DNA from 4 places in the Streptomyces sp. YGL11-2 genome. Region 3 is predicted to be linked to each of the others. Evidence: riboswitches for the same ligand, from Rfam matches in the RefSeq annotation. Region 3 holds a riboswitch; each other region holds the start of a gene.

Region 1 (4,929 bases), on a different contig from region 3:
ACGTTGCCCGGCTCGGCGGTCTGGTTGGCGGTGCGGTTGGCGGCGTCCTTGAACGTCATCCAGCCGTTGCCGGTCTGCGCCAGCGTCCGCATCATGCGGGAGTACAGCACCCGGGCGGGGATCTGCTTGAGGGCCTTGCCCGCGGTCTCCGCCGCCCGGTACGCGGCGTCGAACTCCGCGCCCCACAGGTCGACCAGCTCCGGCACGTCGGCCGGCGAGAACAGCGACCAGTCGGCGTCCGCCTCGACCCGGCGCATGAACTCGTCGGGGATCCAGTGCGCGATGTTGAGGTTGTGGGTGCGCCGGGCCTCCTCGCCCGTGTTGTCGCGCAGCTCCAGGAACTCCTCGATGTCGGCGTGCCAGGTCTCCAGGTAGACGCAGGCCGCGCCCTTGCGCCGGCCGCCCTGATTGACCGCCGCCACCGAGGCGTCCAGGGTGCGCAGGAACGGCACGATGCCGTTGGAGTGCCCGTTGGTGCCGCGGATCAGTGAACCGCGGGCGCGGATGCGGGAGTACGAGAGGCCGATGCCGCCCGCGTGCTTGGAGAGCCGCGCCACCTGGTGGTAGCGGTCGTAGATCGAGTCCAGCTCGTCCAGCGGCGAGTCCAGCAGATAGCACGAGGACATCTGCGGGTGCCGCGTACCGGAGTTGAACAGCGTGGGGGAGGAGGGGAGGTAGGACAGCGTGCTGGTCAGCCGGTACAGCTCGGCGACGTCCGCGAGCGCCCGCGCCGAGTCGTCCTCGGCCAGGCCGCAGGCCACCCGCAGCAGGAAGTGCTGCGGGGTCTCGACGACCTGCCGGGTGGTGGGGTGGCGCAGCAGATAGCGCGAGTGCAGCGTCCGCAGCCCGAAGTACCCGAAACGGTCGTCGGCACCGTCCGCCAGGGCACCGTGCACCAGCGCGTCCAGCCGCTCGGCGTGCGTGCGCACGAACTCCGCGGTCCCGTCCGCGATCAGCCCCTCCCGGTGACCGGTCGCCACGGAGGCGGAGAAGGAGACCGCGCCCTGGCCGGCCGCCTCCTCGGCGATGGCGCGGGTGAGCAGCCGCGCGGCGAGCTTGGAGTACTGCGGCTCGTCGCCGATCAGACCCGCCGCGGCGTCGATCGCCAGCGACCGCAACTCGGCCTCGTCGGAGCCCGGGTGCCGCCCGCGCAGCGCGGCGGCGGCCACCTTGCCCGGGTCGGTCTCGGGCAGATCCGCGGTCAGCTCGGTCAGGGCGCGCAGCAGCGCGGTGCCCGGCCCGTCCGAGCCGGGGGGAGGCGTGGCCGCCGCGGGTTGCACGACCCCGGCGGCTGACGCGGGTTCCGTTGGCGCGATGGTCACGTGATGCTCTCCCTCACTCGGCGGGGGCCAGGAGAGCGGCGGCGCGACGGGCGCACGCGGGCAGGCGGCACCCCGTGACGGTCAGGGGCGCGCGGGCAGGCCGCACGGCGTCCATCGGCCCAACCCTCGGGGCCCGGACGTGTCGACGCCGCACCGATGGCGGTGCGGGCGTGCCGTCGGCAGGTCCTCGGACTCAGGGACGCACGACCGGGCCGTACGGAACGACCGGTGGTGCGCACGCATACCGTTGCGGGACAGTTCCGGATTCGCACCGGATTCCCCTGCGGCGACAGCGAGGACGAGCATACATCTTGTGCTGCTCCCCGCACGCACCCCCACATCTTGTGTCGCTGCCCATACCATCCCCATAGGTGTGCGAACGGCCGGACCGCGCTGCGCACCCCGGGAACGGCCCTCAGGGCAGCTCACGGGCGAACGCCCAGAGCGCGATTCCGGGTATCGGCTCCCAGTCCCGCTCCGCCACTCGCGCGAATCCCAGCCGCCGGTACAGCCGGTGAGCCGGGAGCAGATGCTGCTGGCTCGACAGCACCATCCCGCGCAGTCCCAACTCCCGCGCCCGCGCCAGACACGCCCGCACCAGCGCCTCCCCGACCCCGCGCCCGCGCCCCTCGCGCCCCACCGCCAGCATCCGGAACTCACCCTCCCCGGGCCCTGCCAGCTCCGCGTACGGACTCCCGTACGCGGCGAAGGTCACCGCCCCGAGCACCGCCCCGCCCGCCCCGGCAGCCACCAGCACCTCGGCCTGCTCCGCGCGGTGCGCCACGTCCCGCAGTTTCGCGGCGTACGGATCGTGCTCCCCGAAGGTCAGCAGCCCATCGGCCAGATACACCTTCGCCACCAGTTCCCCGACCGTCGCGAACTCCGTCTGTCGCACGGGCCTGATCGTGATGTCCATGGGGATCAGTGTGGCGGGAGCAACGAGGTTGCGGGGAGGGGGTATTGACGTCGGCCCCCGGCCGCTGAAGGACGGGACCCTCTGGCTGCGTGCCCCGCGTAGCGGAAGGCCGTCGCATTCCCGCGGGAACGCGACGGCCCTCCGCCGTGGTTGAGACCGTCAGTGCCCCGCCCCCGCCCCCGCCGTCGCCGGCGGCAGGTCGGCCGTGACGCCCTTGTCGCCGAGGTCGGCGGTGTAGTCGTCGGGGGAGGTCTCGTCGGTGCCCTCGGGGGCCTTGAAGGCCCGTAGGACGAACGTCAGGACGACCGCCACCACCACGTTCAGGGCGAAGGCGGTCAGGCCGATGTAGCCGATCTGGCCGATGCCGGGGATCTCCGCGCTGGAGCCGCCGAAGTGCTTCTGGGTCGGGCTGGCCACCCCGTACGCGGCGAGGGTGCCGTAGAGCATGCCGACCGCCCAGCCGGCCAGCAGGGCCCAGCGGTGGAACCACCGGGTGAAGAGGCCGCCCACCAGCGCCGGCATGGTCTGCAGGACCCAGATGCCGCCCAGCAGCTGGAAGTTGATCGCCACGGTCTTGTCCATCGTGAGGACGAAGACCAGCGCGCCGACCTTGACCAGGAGGGAGACCAGCTTGGCGACCTTGTGCTCCTGCTCGGGCGTGGCGCCGGGCCGCAGGAAGTCCTTGTAGACGTTGCGGGTGAAGAGGTTGGCGGCGGCGATCGACATGATCGCCGCGGGCACCAGCGCGCCGATGCCGATCGCGGCGAAGGCGACCCCGGCGAACCAGCTGGGGAACATGTCCGCGAAGAGCTGCGGGATCGCCAGCTGCGGGTTGCCCTTGATGTCCGTACCGGCCTTGACCGCCATGAAGCCGAGCAGCGCCAGCAGCCCCAGCATGAGTGAGTACAGGGGCAGGATCGTGGTGTTGCGGCGGATCACGTTGCGGCTGCGCGAGGACAGCGTCGCGGTGATCGAGTGCGGGTACATGAACAGCGCCAGCGCCGAGCCGAGCGCTAGAGTGGCGTACGCCCACTGGGCGTTGGGGCCGCTGGTCAGTTCACCGCGTGGCTTGCCGGTCGGTCCGGTATGGGCCAGAGCCTTGCCCGCCGCGTGGAAGATGGCGTCGAACCCGCCCAGTTTGACCGGGATGTAGACGATCGCCACCCCGATGACGAGGTAGATCAGCCCGTCCTTGACGAACGCGATCAGCGCGGGCGCCCGCAGGCCCGAGGAGTAGGTGTACGCGGCCAGCACGGCGAACGCGATCAGCAACGGCAGGTCCTTGACGAACCCGTTGGTGTGCTCCCCGCCGCCGACACCCATCACGTCCAGAACGGCCTGGATGCCGACCAGTTGGAGCGCGATGTACGGCATCGTGGCGAGGATGCCGGTGAGTGCCACGGCCAGCGACAGCCCCTTGGAGCCGAACCGCCCGCGCACGAAGTCCGAGGTGGTGACGTACCCGTGCTTGTGCGAGACCGACCACAGGCGGGGCAGGAAGGTGAAGATCAGCGGGTAGACCAGGATGGTGTACGGGACGGCGAAGAACCCGGACGCGCCCGCCGCGTAGATCGCCGCCGGGACGGCCACGAACGTGTACGCGGTGTAGAGGTCGCCGCCGAGCAGGAACCAGGTGATCCAGGTGCCGAAGCTGCGTCCGCCCAGGCCCCATTCGTCGAGGTTGGCGGACTGCTCGGCCTGTCGCCAGCGGGCGGCGAGGAAGCCCATGACCGTGACGGCCAGGAAGAAGAAGACGAAGACGGCCAGCGTGACGCCGTTGACGCCCTTGGTGGCGGCGGCGAGCTGCGCGCCGGCGAGGTCCGTGGAGGTGGTGGAGGCGAACGTCACTGGTCCGCACCGCCCTTGCGGGCGCGCTGCTCACGCTGGACGAGCTTGTAGGCGATCGTGGTGAGCGCGGTCGAGATCAGCACCCACGCCATCTGGTACCAGTAGAAGAACGGGATCCCGATGAGCGTCGGCTCGATCCTGGCGTACGAACTCACCCACAGCATCGCGACGAACGGAGCGAGCAGGCACAATCCGGCCACCACGCGTGCGGGGGTGACGACCGGTCTGCGGTCCGGTGAATCGGCGTTCTCTGTCATGCCCGTGGCTCCGTCCCTGGCGAACTCCTGTGTAATCGGCATGAATTTAAGCCAGTGACGTGGCGCGCGTCACTAGCTGTCCGCATATCGGTATGGCGTCGGTGCGTCGGGTGGGGCGGCCGTCGGCGCGGCCGGGGGCGGGTGGACGAGCCCGGGGGGCGGCGTGTTCGGATCGGACAGGTGCCGGGGCGCGTCCGCGGGAGCGTGCCGGGGCGCGCCCGCGCGCACGGGCCGGTGCCGCGCGGGCGGGGCGTCCGCGGCTCAGTCCGCCGGGCGCTGGAGCCGGGCCACGAACTTGTAGCGGTCGCCGCGGTAGACCGAGCGCACCCATTCCACCGGCCGGCCCTGGGCGTCGAGGGAGTGCCGGGAGAGCATCAGCATCGGCAGGCCGACGTCGGTGCCCAGGAGGCCGGCCTCGCGCGGGGTGGCGAGCGAGGTCTCGATGGTCTCCTCGGCCTCCGCGAGCCGGACGTCGTAGACCTCGGCGAGCGCGGTGTACAGGGAGGTGTACTTGACGAGGTTGCGGCGCAGCGCCGGGAACCGCCGGGCGGACAGATGGGTGGTCTCGATGGCCATCGGCTCGCCG
Region 2 (4,929 bases), on a different contig from region 3:
CAGGCCGCCGCCCGTATCCGGCACACCGGCGTGGTCACCGTGCACGACGTCACCGAGGAGCAGGGCCTGCCGGTCATCGTCATGGAACTCGTCGACGGGCCATCGCTCGACGAGGTACTGACGGAGCGTGGCCCGCTGGAGCCGCACGAGGCGGCGGCGATCGGCGCCAAGCTGACGGACGCGCTTGACGCCGCGCACCGGGTGGGCGTACTGCACCGGGACGTCAAGCCGGGCAACGTGCTGCTGGAGCACGGCGGACGGGTCGTGCTCACCGATTTCGGCATCGCCACCATGGAAACCCCCGACGACGAGGCGATGGCCAAGCTGACCCAGAGCGGTCAGCTCGTCGGCTCCCTCGACTATCTGCCGCCGGAGCGCGCGCAGGGCACGGCGCCCAGCCCCGCGTCGGACATCTGGTCGCTCGGCATGACGCTGTACGCGGCTGTGGAAGGCACGGCACCGTTCCGCCGCCCGTCCGTGTGGTCCACCCTGTCGGCGATCATCACCGAGCCCCTGCCGGAACCCCGGCGCGCGGGGCCGCTGACGCCGGTGCTACGGGCCTTGATGGCGAAGGCGCCGGAGGACCGGCCCACAGCCAAGCAGGCACGCGAGATGCTGGAGCGAGCGGCCGCAGGCAGGACGATGAACCTCACGCGGCCAACCTCCGTGCCCCTCGCGGCCCCCACCCCCGCCCGTACTTCGACGGAGTCCGCGACATCGGCCCCACCCCGGACCACCGCCCCCACACCACTCCAGGCCGCCGCCCCGACACCGCCGCCCGGCTTCAGCGCCGCACCGACGTTCCAGCCCCCCTCCCCTCAGGCTCCGCCCACTGGCTCCCCACCCTCCGGCCTGCCGCCCACGCTTCCACAGCCCGGCGTACCGACCGCCGGTCACGCTCCCGGCGCCGGCCCCACCACGGCCAACAGCGGCCGGCGCCGAAGCCGTACCCTCATCGCGGCGGCGGCCGCCTTCGTCGTGGTCGCGGGAGGCGGCGTCACCTACGCCTTGACCAGCGGGGCGAGCGGTAACGAGCCGCAGGCCGCCTCCGGAAGCAACGCCCCGGCCGGCAACAGTCAACCGAGCGGCGGTGGAACGGTCGCCGGCGGGAACTCCCTGCCCTCCGCGTCTCCGTCGACCGAGCCGAGGGCTAAGCCGAGCACATCCGCTTCTCCATCGGCCAAGCCCACTTCGGCGCCGACAACCTGCAGCGGCTGGAACCACTTTGACCCAAAGCCGGGAGCGTACGGCTACCTGTCCGGCGACCACAAAATCCTCACGGGGCCCTACAAGGACTGCTCCTCCGTGGCCTCGGCCAAGTCCGGCACGAAGCTGTGGTTCCACTGCTCGGTCGAGAACTCCTATGGCCACAAGTGGATCTACGCCCGCATCGCCGGGACGAAGGATGCGGGCTGGATGTCCGCCGACAACATCATCCGCCAGAGCGGCAAGCCGGTCCGCTGCTAGAGATCTTCAACGGCTGAGGCTACGGCAGTTGGAGGTCGAGCCCGGTTTGGGCGACGAATCCCTCGACGAGGCGGGGGCGGTACGGCATCCGAGCAGGTCGGGGCGGGCGGTGGCGGAGTCACCGCACAGTCATCAACGGCATTCTCTTCCGCCGGCGGACTGGCACCCCGTGGCGAGACCTGCCCACGCGGTTCGGGAAACGGCAGACGGTGCACAACCGCAACCGGCGTTGGTCGGCGGACGGCACATGGGAGCGGATCCTTCGGGCTGTCCAGGCCGGCACCGGCCTGACGAGGCGATGCGCCGCGCGCGCGGCGCATCGCCTCGTCAGGCCGGTACCGGCCTGACGAGGCGATGCGCCGCGCGCGCGGCGGGTTCACCACCAAGATCCACCGGGCGAGTGACAGCGGATACCGCCCGCTGTCCATACTGATCACATCCTCCCCCAACACAACGTCGGCCTTCAGGACCACAACGGGTCGCGAAGGCCGACGTCGCACTCGCCCCCGGATTCGCCAACGGTGTCGAGCACTCCAGCGGGGACTTCGTCGTCACACGCGCTCTCACACAGGTCGCAACAACCGGGTGGACTCCCCCGGACACGAAGTTCTGACCTGGCTTTGAGCGCCTGGCCTGGATCTGATGGACGCTTCTGGACGGTCGTTACCACCCGACGCCTGAAGATCACCTGCGCCCCGCCGGCCCCCGCGTACCCGGGAGGAGCGTGGCGGGGAGGTGTGACGCTCGGCGACGAGCCCCGGCCCGTCGGCGGACCGAGGCTGCCGAGCGACCGGCCGATGCATCAGTTCGGTTCCGCGGCCTTGGGCTTCCAGCGGTGTTCGACCTTGGCCAACCGCCAGTAGGCCAGTGCGCAGGCCCAGACCGCCACGAACAGGCCGACGATGATGAAGCCCACGTTGTTCAGGTCGATGCCGGAGATCCAGTTGGTGACGGCGTCGTTGAGGCCGAGTTGCTCGTGGAGGACACCGACCAGTTCGATGGTGCCGATGAGGAAGGCGACCGCGATGGACAGGCCGGTGATGGTGAGGTTGTAGTAGACCTTGCGCACCGGGTTGGAGAACGCCCAGTGGTAGGCGAAGTTCATGAAGGTGCCGTCGAGGGTGTCGAACAGGCTCATGCCCGCGGCGAACAGCAGCGGCAGGCACAGGATCGCGTACCAGGGCAGCCCGGCGGCGGCGCCTGAGCCCGCCATCACCATCAAGGTGACCTCGGTGGCGGTGTCGAAGCCGATTCCGAAGAGGAAGCCGAGCGGGAACATCTGGCCGGGGCGGGTGATGGACTTGGTGAGCCGGCCCAGGATGCGGTTCATGAAGCCGCGGGAGTCCAGGTGCTTCTCCAGTTCGTGCTCGTCGAACTCGCCTGCCCGCATCGCCTTGAAGACCCGGTAGATGCCGGCCAGGGAGAGCAGGTTGAGGGCGGCGATCAGATAGAGGAAGCCGCCGGAGACGCTGGTACCGACCAGGCCGAGGGTCTGTCGGGCACTGGAGTTGTCGTCGGTCAAGGTGGTGACGACATGCGCTCCGGCGGCGATGCCTCCGGCGAGCAGAAGCACGATGGAGGAGTGCCCCAGGGCGAACCAGAATCCCACCGAGAGGGGACGCTTGCCGTCGGCCATCAGCTTGCGGGTGGTGTTGTCGATGGCCGCGATGTGGTCGGCGTCGAAGGCGTGCCGCATGCCGAGGGTGTAGGCCGTGACGCCCAGGCCGAGGCCGAAGACCTGCTTGCCGACGGTGTAGTGGTGCGGTGCGACCAGCATCACCAGGATCGCGAAGGCGACGACGTGCAGCGCGGCTATCGCCGCCAGGAGTCCGCCGGTGCGTATCCAGTCCCTGCGTTCCCAGCGCATCAGCGGTGTGGCCGGAATCACCGCGTCTGCGGTGGACATGGCGGAGTTTTCAGACAGGGTCATCTCAGGGAGCCTCTCCAGCACCTCGTGGACGGGGACGTACGGTGCCGTGGCCGGTCTCCTGGCTGACGGGTCGAACGCCGGCGTACCCGGCCTTCCCAGGAACCCGAAGGTCCCCAGTGGCGTCCGCCTTCCGGCGGAGGTACGTCGACTCCCCGATCACAGTGGCGAGGGCCGCTCCGGACTCCAGCCCTTGTCAGGGCTGTCACCGGTCTTCCCGAGCACCACGGCGGGACCACCGTAGAGGTTCGGCCACCGTGGCTACAAGCCTGCACAGATACGCAGGTGTCTTGGTTACCAGGGTGAAGTGCGGCAAGAATGGGGCGCATGCACTTGGTTCCATCGGACCGCGCACATCAACGCGCCATTGACCACCACACCGTGTGCGATGCCATCGAAGGCATCGGCGACCGCGGCCAGGTAGGCACCTGGGCCGAGCGCTTCGCTCTGCTCGCGGACCCCGGCCGCCTCTCGCTGCTCCTCGCCGTGCACCGGGCCGGCCCCATCGCGGTCTCCGACCTGGCGCTCGCCACCGGCATCCGGGACACCGCGGTCTCCCAGGCACTGCGGCTGCTCCGCGCATCGGGCGCGGTCCACGCCGCCAAGGACGGCCGCATCGTCCGGTACAGCCTGTGCGACCCCGAGATCGCACGCCTCCTCGATGCGATGACCACGCCCGCCACGGCGCCCCCACCCGCCTGACGAAGCCGGCTCCGCCCGCGATTCCGCCGCCGCATCAGGCCGTGTCAACGGGACACGAGGGGAACGGTCATCCCTTCGCGCCTCGGCCTCCGTCAGGCCGTCGGATCGTTCACCGGGTACGGCACGAACGTGCTGGCGTTCTGATCGATCCGCAGGGCGCGCCCGAGGGGCGGCACTGCGCGCTGGGGGCAGTCGAGGCGTTCGCAGACGCGGCAGCCCATGCCGATGGGGGTGGCGGCGGAGGTGTTGCGGAGGTCAAGGCCGTCGGAGTACACGAGGCGTGCGGCATGGCGGATCTCGCAGCCCAGCCCGATGGCGAAGGTCTTGCCGGGTTCGCCCCAGCCGCCACGCTGCCGGGTGAGCGCGCGGGCCGTCCACAAATAGCGCTGCCCGTCGGGCATTTCGGCGATCTGGACGTGGATGCGGCCGGGGGCGGTGAACGCCTCGTAGACGTTCCAGAGCGGGCAGGTGCCACCCGCCCGCGAGAAGTGGAAACCGGTCGCGGACTGCCGTTTGGACATGCTGCCGGCCCGGTCGACGCGGACGAAGGAGAACGGCACGCCGCGCAGACGGGGGCGCTGGAGAGTGCTCAGGCGGTGGCAGACGGTCTCGTAGCCGAGGCCGTAGCGGTCGGTGAGGCGCCGGCAGGACCTGCTGACCGAACGCCGTCGCCAGGCCATGCGCCTGGCCGGCGGCTCCCCGCTCGACTTCCCGCCGGTCACCTCGGCCGTGCGTGCCGATCCGTCCTGGCGCGTCGCCCCGCCCGCGCCCGGTCTGACCGACCGTCGTGTCGAGATCACCGGACCGCCGAACCGCCGTATGACGGTCGACGT
Region 3 (4,929 bases):
CGGAGCCGATCGAGGCGACCAGTCCGGCCAGCAGATCCGGTGCGTCCGGACCGCCGGTCACACACTGGCCGTTGGAGGCGCGGGCCAGCCCCTGCAGGGCGAAGGTGTCGCAGCCGGAGCGGCCCATCGCCACCGTCAGGACCGGCACCGGGGGCCCGTTCTTGAGGAGTTCGGTCAGCTTCTGCTCCACGCCGGGGGCGCGCCCCGCCACCCCGTCGTCCTCGTCGAGGAGCAACACGATGGCACTGTTGCCGCTGTTGCCGCCGTCCGCCTTCTTCAGCTCCGCCACCGCGGTGGTCAGCGCCTCCTCCATCGGGGCGCCGTGGTCGACCAGTTCGCCCTTGGCGATCCGGTCGAGGGCGGCCTTGCCGGGGGCCGGGTCGGCGCTGCCGAGCGGGACGATCCGGCGTACGGCGTAGGGGCTGCCGGGGTGTGTGCGGTCCGGGAAGGTCCACAGGCCGTAGGTGTGGCGGGCGCCGACCATCTCCAGGACCCGGCCGGCCGCCGCGGTGGCGACCGGGAGCTTGCCGCCGTCGGCCATCGAGGTGGAGGTGTCCATGAGGATCAGCAGGCGGCTGGCGCGCTGCGCCCGGTCGTAGCCGGCCAGTACCCGGCCGACCTGGTCGGGTCCGGCCGTATAGGGGGTGACGGGGGCGGCGAGGTCGATGTCGGCGGCGGTGTCGAGGAGCGGGGAGCCGGGAGCGGGGCGGGGCGTCGTGCCGTCCTTCCCGGGGACCCCGCGGTAGCCCTGGCGGGAGAGGACGGGCCGGCCGCCGTCCGGAGCACGCAGCCAGTCGGCGAAGCGGGCGACGGCGGCCTGCCGGGTGGGGGCGTCGGCGGCGCCGCTCCAGTCGACCCGGATCAGCGGGTGGTCGAGGGCCGGGACGTTCTTGGGGTAGTACGCGGCGTACCGGTCGCCGGGGGCCGGCGGCCGGGCGAGGGCCGGGCAACTGCCGGTGGCGTGGCCGAGGTTGTAGTCGGCGAGGGACTTCTCGGAGACCAGTGGCGCCGAGCCGGCGCCCCGGCCGCCGCCGGGCCGGTCGGGGCCGGCGTCCGGGCGCAGCGAGCAGAGCAGTTCGGTGCTGCCGGCGTACTGGCTGCCCGGCGCGGTCAGCCGGCTCTCGGCGTCCCGGGCGAGGGCGGGGTCGGGGGCGCTGGACGGGTCGATGCGCGAGCCGTCGCCGGCGAGGTAGAGGCCGAGGGTGTGCAGCAGGCCGGTGCCGGAGAGCACGGGGCTGGGGCGCAGCAGCCTGAGGTCGCCGTGCCGGCTGTCGGTGCCGGTGAGCAAGTCCTGCCAGGGGGCGACCTGTTCGACGTCGGCCGGGCGTCTGCCGGCGGGGATGCCGACGACCAGGGGGCTGTAGGCGACCGGGCCGGTGTCGTGGAGGGTGGCCGGGGAGCCCTGGGGCGGCATGCCGCGGCGGGCCTCTTCGTAGTCGGCGGTGGATTCGGGGATCCAGAGGTCGGGCTGGGGTCCGGGCCGGTAGAGGGGGTCGGCTCCCTTGGCCGCGTCGTTCCCCTGGCCGGTGCCGCCGCGGGCCTCGCCCTGCCAGCGGTCGGCGGCGGCGAAGCCCTGGTCGATCTGGTCCTTGGCGGCGGAGTAGACGGTGATCTGGGCCCGGCGGCAGCCGTCGGGCAGGTCGCCCTCGCCGGCCAGCGGGCGGGTGTTGGCGTCGGACATCTCGTAGGCGAACGCGGCCTGGCGGAGCGCCGGTTCGTCCTCGGGCGCGGTGAGCAGCCGCAGCTCCAGGGCGGGCGGGCAGTCCGGGAGCGGGCTCAGCACCCGGTAGGCGACCAGCCCGGCGGCAGCCAGCACGAGGGCGGTGCACAGCGCGACGAGGAGCCGGAGGCGGCGGCGCACGGGCCGGACGACGTGCTGGTTGAGCCAGCGGCGCCGGCGGATTCGCGGCGGGGTCGGCGGCCGGTCCTCGGGGGTGGCGAAGGAGAGGATGACGTCGTCGAGGGTGTTCTGCTTGGCGGCGCGCGGCTCCCAGACCTCGCCCATCGGGGTCCGCTCGTCGGCGAGCCGGTCGCGCAGCGCCCCGGCCAGGTCCTCGAAGGTGACGAACCGCCGGCCGGGGATGCCCTCTTCGAGGATCCGCACCACGGCGCGGGTGAAGGGGGTGCCGCCGGCGGGTTCGTCGCCGCTGAAGATCCGGCGGTTGGGCTGCGCGGCCATCAGCAGCGACATGGGCTTGCGCAGGGCGTGGAAGGCGCCGTCGGCGTTGCCGGAGTAGCAGCATTCCAGGATGACCACGATGCGGTCGGCCCGCGCGCTGTCGAGGCAGGACAGGACTGCGTCCTGCCAGGAGACCGTGGTGTGGCGGTGCCGGTGGTCCGAGGCGCCGACCAGGAGCCGGAGGTCGCCGCCGTCGCTGCCGACCCAGCCGTGGCCGGAGAAGTGCACCAGCAGCAGGCCGCGCGCCTCGTCGGCGACGGCCTTCAGCGCCCGGCTCAGCTCCTCGGGCTCCCGGGGCCGGCAGACGACGACCTCGTCCGCGGTGAACAGGTCGGTGCCGGGGCCGGTCAACGCGCGCCTGAGCTCGGCGGCGTTGGCCTCCACGGCGGGCAGGGCGGGGTGCGTCTCGTAGTCGTGGACGCAGATCAGCAGCGCCCGGTTGGTCTTGCCCCGCGCGTCGTACTCGGACATCCGGGTCAGTCCTCGCCGGTGCTGCCGCCCCCGTCCGCCGCGCTGTGGGGGTCGGACCGTGCCGGGCCCGGCCCGACGGGCCGTTCGGGGTCCGCGCCGTCGATCTGGCGGAGGGCGGCGCCGGTGCCGACGGACACCCGGGGCTGCTCGCCCTCCTCGCGCGCCTCCTTGCGCCGCCGCAGCCACTCCCGTAACGCGATGCCCAGCGACTTGGTGACCTCGGTGACCACCGCGCCGACCACCACCAGGACCAGGTCGTCGACGCCGATCGCCATGTCGTGGAGGTCGGGTGCGTCACCGGGGGCCTGCGCGGCGCGTTCGTCCGCGGGGCGGGGCCGCCGGTCCCAGTCGTGCCGCCGCCGCGCCAGCCAGGGCTCGCGCTCCAGCCACGCTTTCAGGTCCTCGATGTCCTGGTGCGGATTGTTGGTGCCCGTGATCCTGATGCGGATCTCGTCTCCGGTCGCTTCCCGGACCTCGTCCCGTGCGGCGCTCTCCGGCATCCCCCGGCCCCCTTCCGGCAGGCCCCATCGCCCGCCGTGCCTCAGATAGTGACGCGGGATCAGCCCCGTGGGCAACCGTGCGTGACACCGGCACCACCCTGTGGTCTGTGACACAGGGCCCGCGGCGGGGCCGCGTCGCTGGTCAAAGGTGAGTTGACGGGCCTTCGCGGGGCGTGGTGGACTGCCCGGGCCAATCGGCGACAGCTGAGGAAGTCCGGTGAGAATCCGGCGCGGTCCCGCCACTGTCACCGGGGAGCGCTCCTCCACAGAAGGTCACGGCTCGGGTCACCCACGGGTGCCGCTCGCGGGCTGGAAGGCCGGGGGAGGCGCCGATCCGGGGAGCCAGGAGACTCTTGTCGCCGTCACGTCGAGCCAGGGCGCGGACCCTGAGTGAGGACATACCGCCATGCCGGGCTGCCGTTCGCGATGCCGCCGTACGAGACGTTCGCTCCCCGCCTGCGCGGGGCCCCTTCGAGGCGTGACGGCGGTCTGATCCGATGCGCGGCGAACACGCGGGGTACGCGTGCGGCGCGGCCCTCGGCTTTCTCGGCGACCTGATCGCGGCGGATCCCCGGCGGGGCCATCCGGTGGCCGCGTTCGGCCGGGCCGCGGGCGCCGTCGAGCGCCGGCTGTGGCGCGACCACCGCGGGTACGGGGCGGCGCACACCGTGCTGTGCGCGGGCGGTGCGGCCGTCGGCGCGGCACTGCTGGAGCGCGCCGTACGGGACCGCCGCGGCGCCCGGGTGGCGCTGACCGCGGCGGCGGTCTGGGCCGTCCTGGGCGGCACGTCGCTGGGGCGGGAGGCGCGGGCCGTGGGCGGGGCGCTGGCGGCCGGCGACCTGGACGTGGCGCGGGAGCGGCTGCCGCATCTGTGCGGGCGCGACCCGCAGGCGCTGGACGGGCCGCAGATGGCCCGCGCGGTGGTGGAGTCGGTCGCCGAGAACACCTCGGACGCGGTGGTGGGCGCCCTGGTCTGGGGCGCGCTGGGCGGGGTGCCCGGTCTGGTGGCGTTCCGGGCGGTGAACACGCTGGACGCGATGGTGGGTCACACGTCCCCGCGCTACCGGCGCTTCGGCTGGGCCGCGGCCCGGCTGGACGACGTGGCCGGCTGGCCGGGCTCCCGGCTGACCGCCGCGCTGACGGTGCTCGCGGGCCCCGACCGGCGCGGTGCGCTGCGGGCCTGGCGGGCCGACGGCGGGGCGCACCCGAGCCCCAACGCGGGCCCCGTGGAGGCGTCGTTCGCGGGCGCGCTGGGCGTCCGGCTGGGCGGCACGCTGGCGTACGGCGGGCGGGTGGAGCACCGCCCGGTGCTCAACGGCGGGGGGCGGCCGGCCGCGGTGCCCGACATCGAGCGGGCGGTGCGGCTGTCGCGGCGGGTGGGCCTGCTGGCGCTGGGCGTGACGGTCGCGGGGCGGCTCGCGGCGACGTACCGCCGGGGCGTGCGGACATGAGGAGGACCCGTTGAGCGGGCGGAGCATGGGGCCCGGTGGGGGCGTCGGTGGCGGGCTGCTGGTAGCCGGTACGACGTCGGACGCGGGCAAGAGCGTGGTCACGGCGGGCATCTGCCGCTGGCTGGCGCGCCGGGGCGTCAAGGTGGCGCCCTTCAAGGCGCAGAACATGTCGCTGAACTCGTTCGTGACCCGCGAGGGCGCGGAGATCGGCCGGGCGCAGGCGATGCAGGCGGCGGCGGCACGGGTGGAGCCGACGGCGCTGATGAACCCAGTGCTGCTCAAGCCGGGCGGCGACCGCAGCAGCCAGGTGGTGCTGCTGGGCAGGCCG
Region 4 (4,929 bases), on a different contig from region 3:
CTCGGTGAGGATCTCGACCTCGGGGTCCCAGAACCGCACGCCCATGATCGGCTCCACGGTCTCCACACCGTTGTCCAGGTGCTCCAGGGTCTTGGCCTCGTGGGTGGCGCCCCAGATGTTGGCGTCGGTGGAGTACGCCTTCTCCGTGCTGTCGCGGTAGGGCAGGTCGTGGGCGAGCAGCCACTCCGACATTTCCTTGCGGCCACCGAGCTCGGTCACGAAGTCCGCGTCCAGCCAGGGCTTGTAGATCCGCAGCTGCGGATTGGCGAGCAGGCCGTAGCGGTAGAACCGCTCGATGTCGTTGCCCTTGAAGGTCGAACCGTCGCCCCAGATCTGGACGTCGTCCTCAAGCATCGCCCGGACCAGGAGAGTGCCCGTGACGGCGCGGCCGAGCGGCGTGGTGTTGAAGTAGGCACGCCCGCCCGAGCGGATGTGGAACGCCCCGCAGGTGAGCGCGGCCAGGCCCTCCTCGACCAGCGCCGCACGGCAGTCGACCAGGCGCGCGATCTCGGCGCCGTAGGTCTTCGCGCGGCCGGGCACCGAGGCGATGTCGGGCTCGTCGTACTGGCCGATGTCGGCGGTGTAGGTGCACGGGATGGCGCCCTTGTCGCGCATCCACGCGACCGCGACGGAGGTGTCGAGGCCGCCCGAGAAGGCGATGCCGACGCGCTCGCCGGCGGGAAGGGAGGTGAGGACCTTTGACATGGGAAGAGTATGCACGATTCCACATGACTATGCAATGGGGTTCGGTGTCGCGAGCGGGGTGGTATCCGTCGGGTCCGCCCCGCCGGGTCCGTTGCGGGCGAAGTAGGGGCCGGCGTAGGGGCCGGGGCGGTCGGCGCCCCGGCCCCTCGGGGGCCTGCCGGTCAGGACGCGGGCAGCTCGCCGCGGACGGTGCGGGCCGCGGCGACCAGGTTTTCCAGCGCGGCGCGGGTCTCGGGCCAGCCGCGGGTCTTCAGACCGCAGTCGGGGTTGACCCACAGGCGGTCGGCGGGGATGGCCCGCAGACCGGTGCGCAGCAGTTCGGCCGCCTCCTGCGTGCTCGGTACCCGCGGTGAGTGGATGTCGTACACGCCCGGCCCGGCCTCGCGCGGATAGCCGTGGGCGGCCAGTTCGCGGGCCACCTGCATATGGGAGCGGGCGGCTTCGAGGCTGATGACGTCGGCGTCGAGGTCGTCGATGGCCTGGACGATGTCGCCGAACTCGGCGTAGCACATGTGGGTGTGGATCTGGGTGCCCGGCCGGACGCCGCCGGTGGTGATCCGGAACGCCTCCGTTGCCCAGGACAGGTACGCGGGGCGGTCGGTGGCGCGCAGCGGCAGCGTCTCGCGCAGGGCCGGCTCGTCGACCTGGATGACGGACGTGCCGGCCGCCTCCAGGTCGGCGACCTCGTCGCGCAGCGCGAGGGCGACCTGCCGGGCGGTGTCGCCGAGGGGCTGGTCGTCGCGGACGAAGGACCAGGCGAGCATGGTCACCGGACCGGTCAGCATGCCCTTGACCGGGCGGTCGGTGAGGGACTGGGCGTAGGTCGTCCAGCGCACGGTCATCGGCTCGGGGCGGGAGACGTCGCCGGCCAGGATCGGCGGGCGGACATAGCGCGTGCCGTAGGACTGCACCCAGCCGTGCCGGGTGGCCAGGTACCCGGTGAGCCGCTCGGCGAAGTACTGGACCATGTCGCTGCGTTCGGGCTCGCCGTGGACGAGCACGTCCAGACCGGCCTTCTCCTGGAAGGCGAGCACCTCCTGGATCTCGGCCCTGATCCGCTCCTCGTACCCGGCCGTGTCGATCCGGCCCGCGCGCAGGTCGGCCCGCGCGGTGCGCAGTTCGCCGGTCTGCGGGAAGGAGCCGATGGTCGTCGTCGGCAGCAGCGGCAGACCGAGGTGGGCGCGCTGGGCGGCGGCCCGTGCGGTGTAGGGCTGGGAGCGGCGGGCGTCGGCTTCGGTGACCGCGCCGGTGCGGGCGCGGACGGCCGGGTCGTGGGTGACGGCGGAGCCGGCCCGGGATGCCAGGTCGGCCCGGGCCGCTGCCAGTTCGGCCACGATGGCGCCGGCGCCGTGGGTCAGGCCCCTGGCGAGCGTGACGACCTCGGCCGTCTTCTGCCGGGCGAAGGCGAGCCAGCGCAGGATCTGCGGATCGATGTCCCGCTCGGCCGCCGCGTCGAGGGGGACGTGCAGCAGCGAGCAGGAGGCCGACACATCGACGCGCTCGGCCAGCCCGAGGAGGGTGCCGAGCGTGGCGAGGGACTTCTCCAGGTCGTTGACCCAGATGTTGCGGCCGTCGACGACACCGGCGACCAGTCGCTTGCCCGGCAGTCCGCCGACGGCCGCGAGGGCGTCCAGGTTGGCGGCGCCGGCTTGGGTGAAGTCCAGCGCGAGCCCCTCGACCGGGGCTTCGGCCAGGACGGGCAGGGCGTCGCCCAGGCGGTCGAAGTAGGAGGCGATGAGCAGCTGGGGCCGGTCGGTGAGGGCGCCGAGCGCGCGGTAGGCGCGGGAGGCGGCGCCGAGTTCGGCCCGGGTGCGGTCCTGGACGAGGGCGGGCTCGTCCAGTTGCACCCACGTGGCGCCGGCGGCCCGCAGGTCGGCGAGGACCTCGGCGTACACCGGCAGCAGGCGGTCCAGGAGCGTGAGCGGGTCGAAGCCGGCGGCGACGCCGGGCGCGGGCTTGGCCAGCAGCAGGTAGGTGACGGGGCCGACCAGGACGGGCCGGGCCGGCAGCCCCAGCGTCAGGGCTTCCGTCAGCTCGGCGACCTGCTGGGTGGAGTCGGCCGCGAAGACCGTGTCAGGGCCCAACTCGGGTACCAAATAGTGGTAGTTGGTGTCGAACCACTTGGTCATCTCCAGGGGCGCGACGTCCTGTGTGCCCCGCGCCATGGCGAAGTAGCCGTCGAGGGGGTCGGCCGCGACGGCGGCCCGGTGGCGCTCGGGGATCGCGCCGACCATGACGGTGGTGTCCAGCACGTGGTCGTAGTACGAGAAGTCGCCCGTCGGGACCTCGTCGAGGCCGGCCCCGGCCAGCTGCCGCCAGGTGGCGCGGCGCAGTTGGGCGGCGGTGGCACGGAGGGCGTCGGCGGTGACATGGCCCTTCCAGTAGCCCTCGATCGCCTTCTTCAGCTCCCGGCGTGGGCCATGGCGCGGGTAGCCGTACACGGTGGCCCGTGCTTCCGCGGACGCGGACTGGGTGGTCATGGAAATCTCCTTCGCGAGATGCATCCCTGAGATCCCGGCGAGGAGACGAAGGCGCGAAGGGGACACGGACCGGGCGGTACGGCTTCGCGCGACACGGCGCGAGCATCCGCCTGGTGTGTACTCCCCCGGACTACGTCCGGGGGTGCCCTCAACCCGCCCACGAGGTCACCGGGATGTCCGTGCGCGAGTGGTTCGCACACGGGCAGGTGGCAGGTCTTCGGACTCGCGGGCACGCCCTCATCGAGGACACCTACTGGCCGTCGCTTCCCAGGCCCGTTTCGCCGGACCCAGTGCGTATGACGGCGGTCGTTCCCGCTCACCGCTGCGGGGCAGTCCCGGATTCCCACCGGGTTCCCTCTTGCGACGCATCCCGCCTGGCGGACGGGGCGAACCAGCTGCAGTGATCAGCTTACGGGCCGTCCGGCGATGTCGGGGGCCGTATCCGTCATGCGGAGGGTGAGGTGGGACACGCGGCCGAGGTGCGTGCAGCGGGCCGAGGGCGGGAGACGCCGCACGGCCGCCCCCCGCCCTCCTTGTGAGCCGCCGCCGGTCCCTCCGCCGGCGGTGTGTCCGGACCCCTCAGTCCGGCTGCCGGGTCGCTCGGTCCCGGCCGTACACGTGGAACCCCCGACCGGTCTTGCGGCCCAACAGCCCCGCCTCCACCATCCGTTGGAGCAGCGGGGGAGGGGCGTAGAGGGGTTCCCTGAACTCGTCGTAGAGGGACTCGGCGATCGAGGCGACGGTGTCCAGCCCGATCAGGTCGGCGAGCCTGAGCGGACCCATGGGGTGGGCGCAGCCCAGCTCCATGGCGGTGTCGACGTCGGCCGCGGTGGCGAAGCCCGACTCCGCCATGCGGATCGCCGCCAGCAGGTACGGGACGAGCAGCGCGTTGACGACGAAGCCCGCCCGGTCCCGGGAGTGGACGACCGTCTTGCCGAGGACGCGGGATACGAAGTCCGTCACGACGGCGACCGTCTCCGGGGCCGTGTGCAGGGAGGTCACGATCTCCACCAGCGGCAGCACCGGGACCGGGTTGAAGAAGTGCAGCCCCACGACCCGGTCGGCGCGGCGCGTGGCCATGCCGAGGCGCATCACGGGGAGGGAGGACGTGTTGGTCGCCAGGACGGCCGCCGGATCCTCGACGATCTTGTCGAGCGCGGCGAACACCTCGGTCTTGGCGTCCGCGTTCTCCACGACGGCCTCGATGACGAACCGCCGGTCGGCGAGGTCCTCCAGACTGCCGGTGAAGACCAGGCGCGCGAGGGCTTCCTGCGCCGCGGTCGGCTCCAGCTTCCCCGTCGCACGGCGTGGTCCAGGGAGGCGGTCACGCGCTCCCGCGCGGCGCGGGCGGCCGCGGCATCGGCCTCACAGACCACGGTGTCCAGCCCGGCCCGCGCGCACACCTCGGCGATACCCGCCCCCATCTGACCGCCGCCGACCACCCCGACGCGCCGGATGTCCCTGTTCATGACCGGGGCTCCGTACCGCGCACGAGGTGGGTGGCGTAGGCGTCCGGTGTGAAGAAGGGCGGCAACTCGCGGTCCAGCGCGTTCCGTTCGAAGAGCGCGAGCACGAGGACGCCGTCGAACACCTCGCGGCACAGGGGAACGAGGCCGGGGTGGGCGACCCGGGAACCGTCGAAGCCGTCCTCCGCCTCACGTTCCTTGTCCAGCCGGACCGTGGCCAGCGCCGCCGCGTGGGCGGCCGGCTCCTTGCTCGGCACGTGCGCGGCCATGCCTCCGAT

The links. A riboswitch is a leader RNA that binds a small molecule or an ion and turns the genes downstream of it on or off. The one in region 3 is predicted to bind cobalamin.
Region 1: it holds a riboswitch for cobalamin, as region 3 does, so the genes downstream of both, ACO1BR_RS04870 (ribonucleoside-diphosphate reductase subunit alpha) here and ACO1BR_RS00325 (cobalamin biosynthesis protein) in region 3, are expected to answer to the same signal.
Region 2: it holds a riboswitch for cobalamin, as region 3 does, so the genes downstream of both, ACO1BR_RS21120 (HoxN/HupN/NixA family nickel/cobalt transporter) here and ACO1BR_RS00325 (cobalamin biosynthesis protein) in region 3, are expected to answer to the same signal.
Region 4: it holds a riboswitch for cobalamin, as region 3 does, so the genes downstream of both, metE (5-methyltetrahydropteroyltriglutamate--homocysteine S-methyltransferase) here and ACO1BR_RS00325 (cobalamin biosynthesis protein) in region 3, are expected to answer to the same signal.

What each region holds. Positions count from the first base shown of each region.
Region 1 is NZ_JBNHIN010000003.1:55,070-59,998, forward strand. Features, by position in the region: gene ACO1BR_RS04870 (ribonucleoside-diphosphate reductase subunit alpha) at 1-1,322, opposite strand, end outside; cobalamin riboswitch at 1,484-1,634, opposite strand; gene ACO1BR_RS04875 (GNAT family N-acetyltransferase) at 1,738-2,238, opposite strand; gene mctP (monocarboxylate uptake permease MctP) at 2,398-4,005, opposite strand; gene ACO1BR_RS04885 (DUF3311 domain-containing protein) at 4,083-4,343, opposite strand; gene ACO1BR_RS04890 (GntR family transcriptional regulator) at 4,605-4,929, opposite strand, start outside.
Region 2 is NZ_JBNHIN010000017.1:162,223-167,151, forward strand. Features, by position in the region: gene ACO1BR_RS21110 (protein kinase domain-containing protein) at 1-1,467, shown strand, start outside; partial or broken gene ACO1BR_RS21115 (transposase) at 1,563-1,749, shown strand; gene ACO1BR_RS21120 (HoxN/HupN/NixA family nickel/cobalt transporter) at 2,270-3,397, opposite strand; cobalamin riboswitch at 3,429-3,638, opposite strand; gene ACO1BR_RS21125 (ArsR/SmtB family transcription factor) at 3,722-4,096, shown strand; partial or broken gene ACO1BR_RS21130 (short-chain fatty acyl-CoA regulator family protein) at 4,189-4,737, opposite strand; partial or broken gene ACO1BR_RS21135 (hypothetical protein) at 4,736-4,929, shown strand, end outside.
Region 3 is NZ_JBNHIN010000001.1:59,185-64,113, forward strand. Features, by position in the region: gene ACO1BR_RS00315 (caspase family protein) at 1-2,650, opposite strand, end outside; gene ACO1BR_RS00320 (hypothetical protein) at 2,656-3,150, opposite strand; cobalamin riboswitch at 3,358-3,502, shown strand; gene ACO1BR_RS00325 (cobalamin biosynthesis protein) at 3,648-4,601, shown strand; partial or broken gene ACO1BR_RS00330 (cobyric acid synthase) at 4,627-4,929, shown strand, end outside.
Region 4 is NZ_JBNHIN010000017.1:167,183-172,111, reverse strand. Features, by position in the region: gene argG (argininosuccinate synthase) at 1-705, opposite strand, end outside; gene metE (5-methyltetrahydropteroyltriglutamate--homocysteine S-methyltransferase) at 867-3,185, opposite strand; cobalamin riboswitch at 3,377-3,596, opposite strand; partial or broken gene ACO1BR_RS21140 (3-hydroxybutyryl-CoA dehydrogenase) at 3,765-4,654, opposite strand; partial or broken gene ACO1BR_RS21135 (hypothetical protein) at 4,759-4,929, opposite strand, start outside.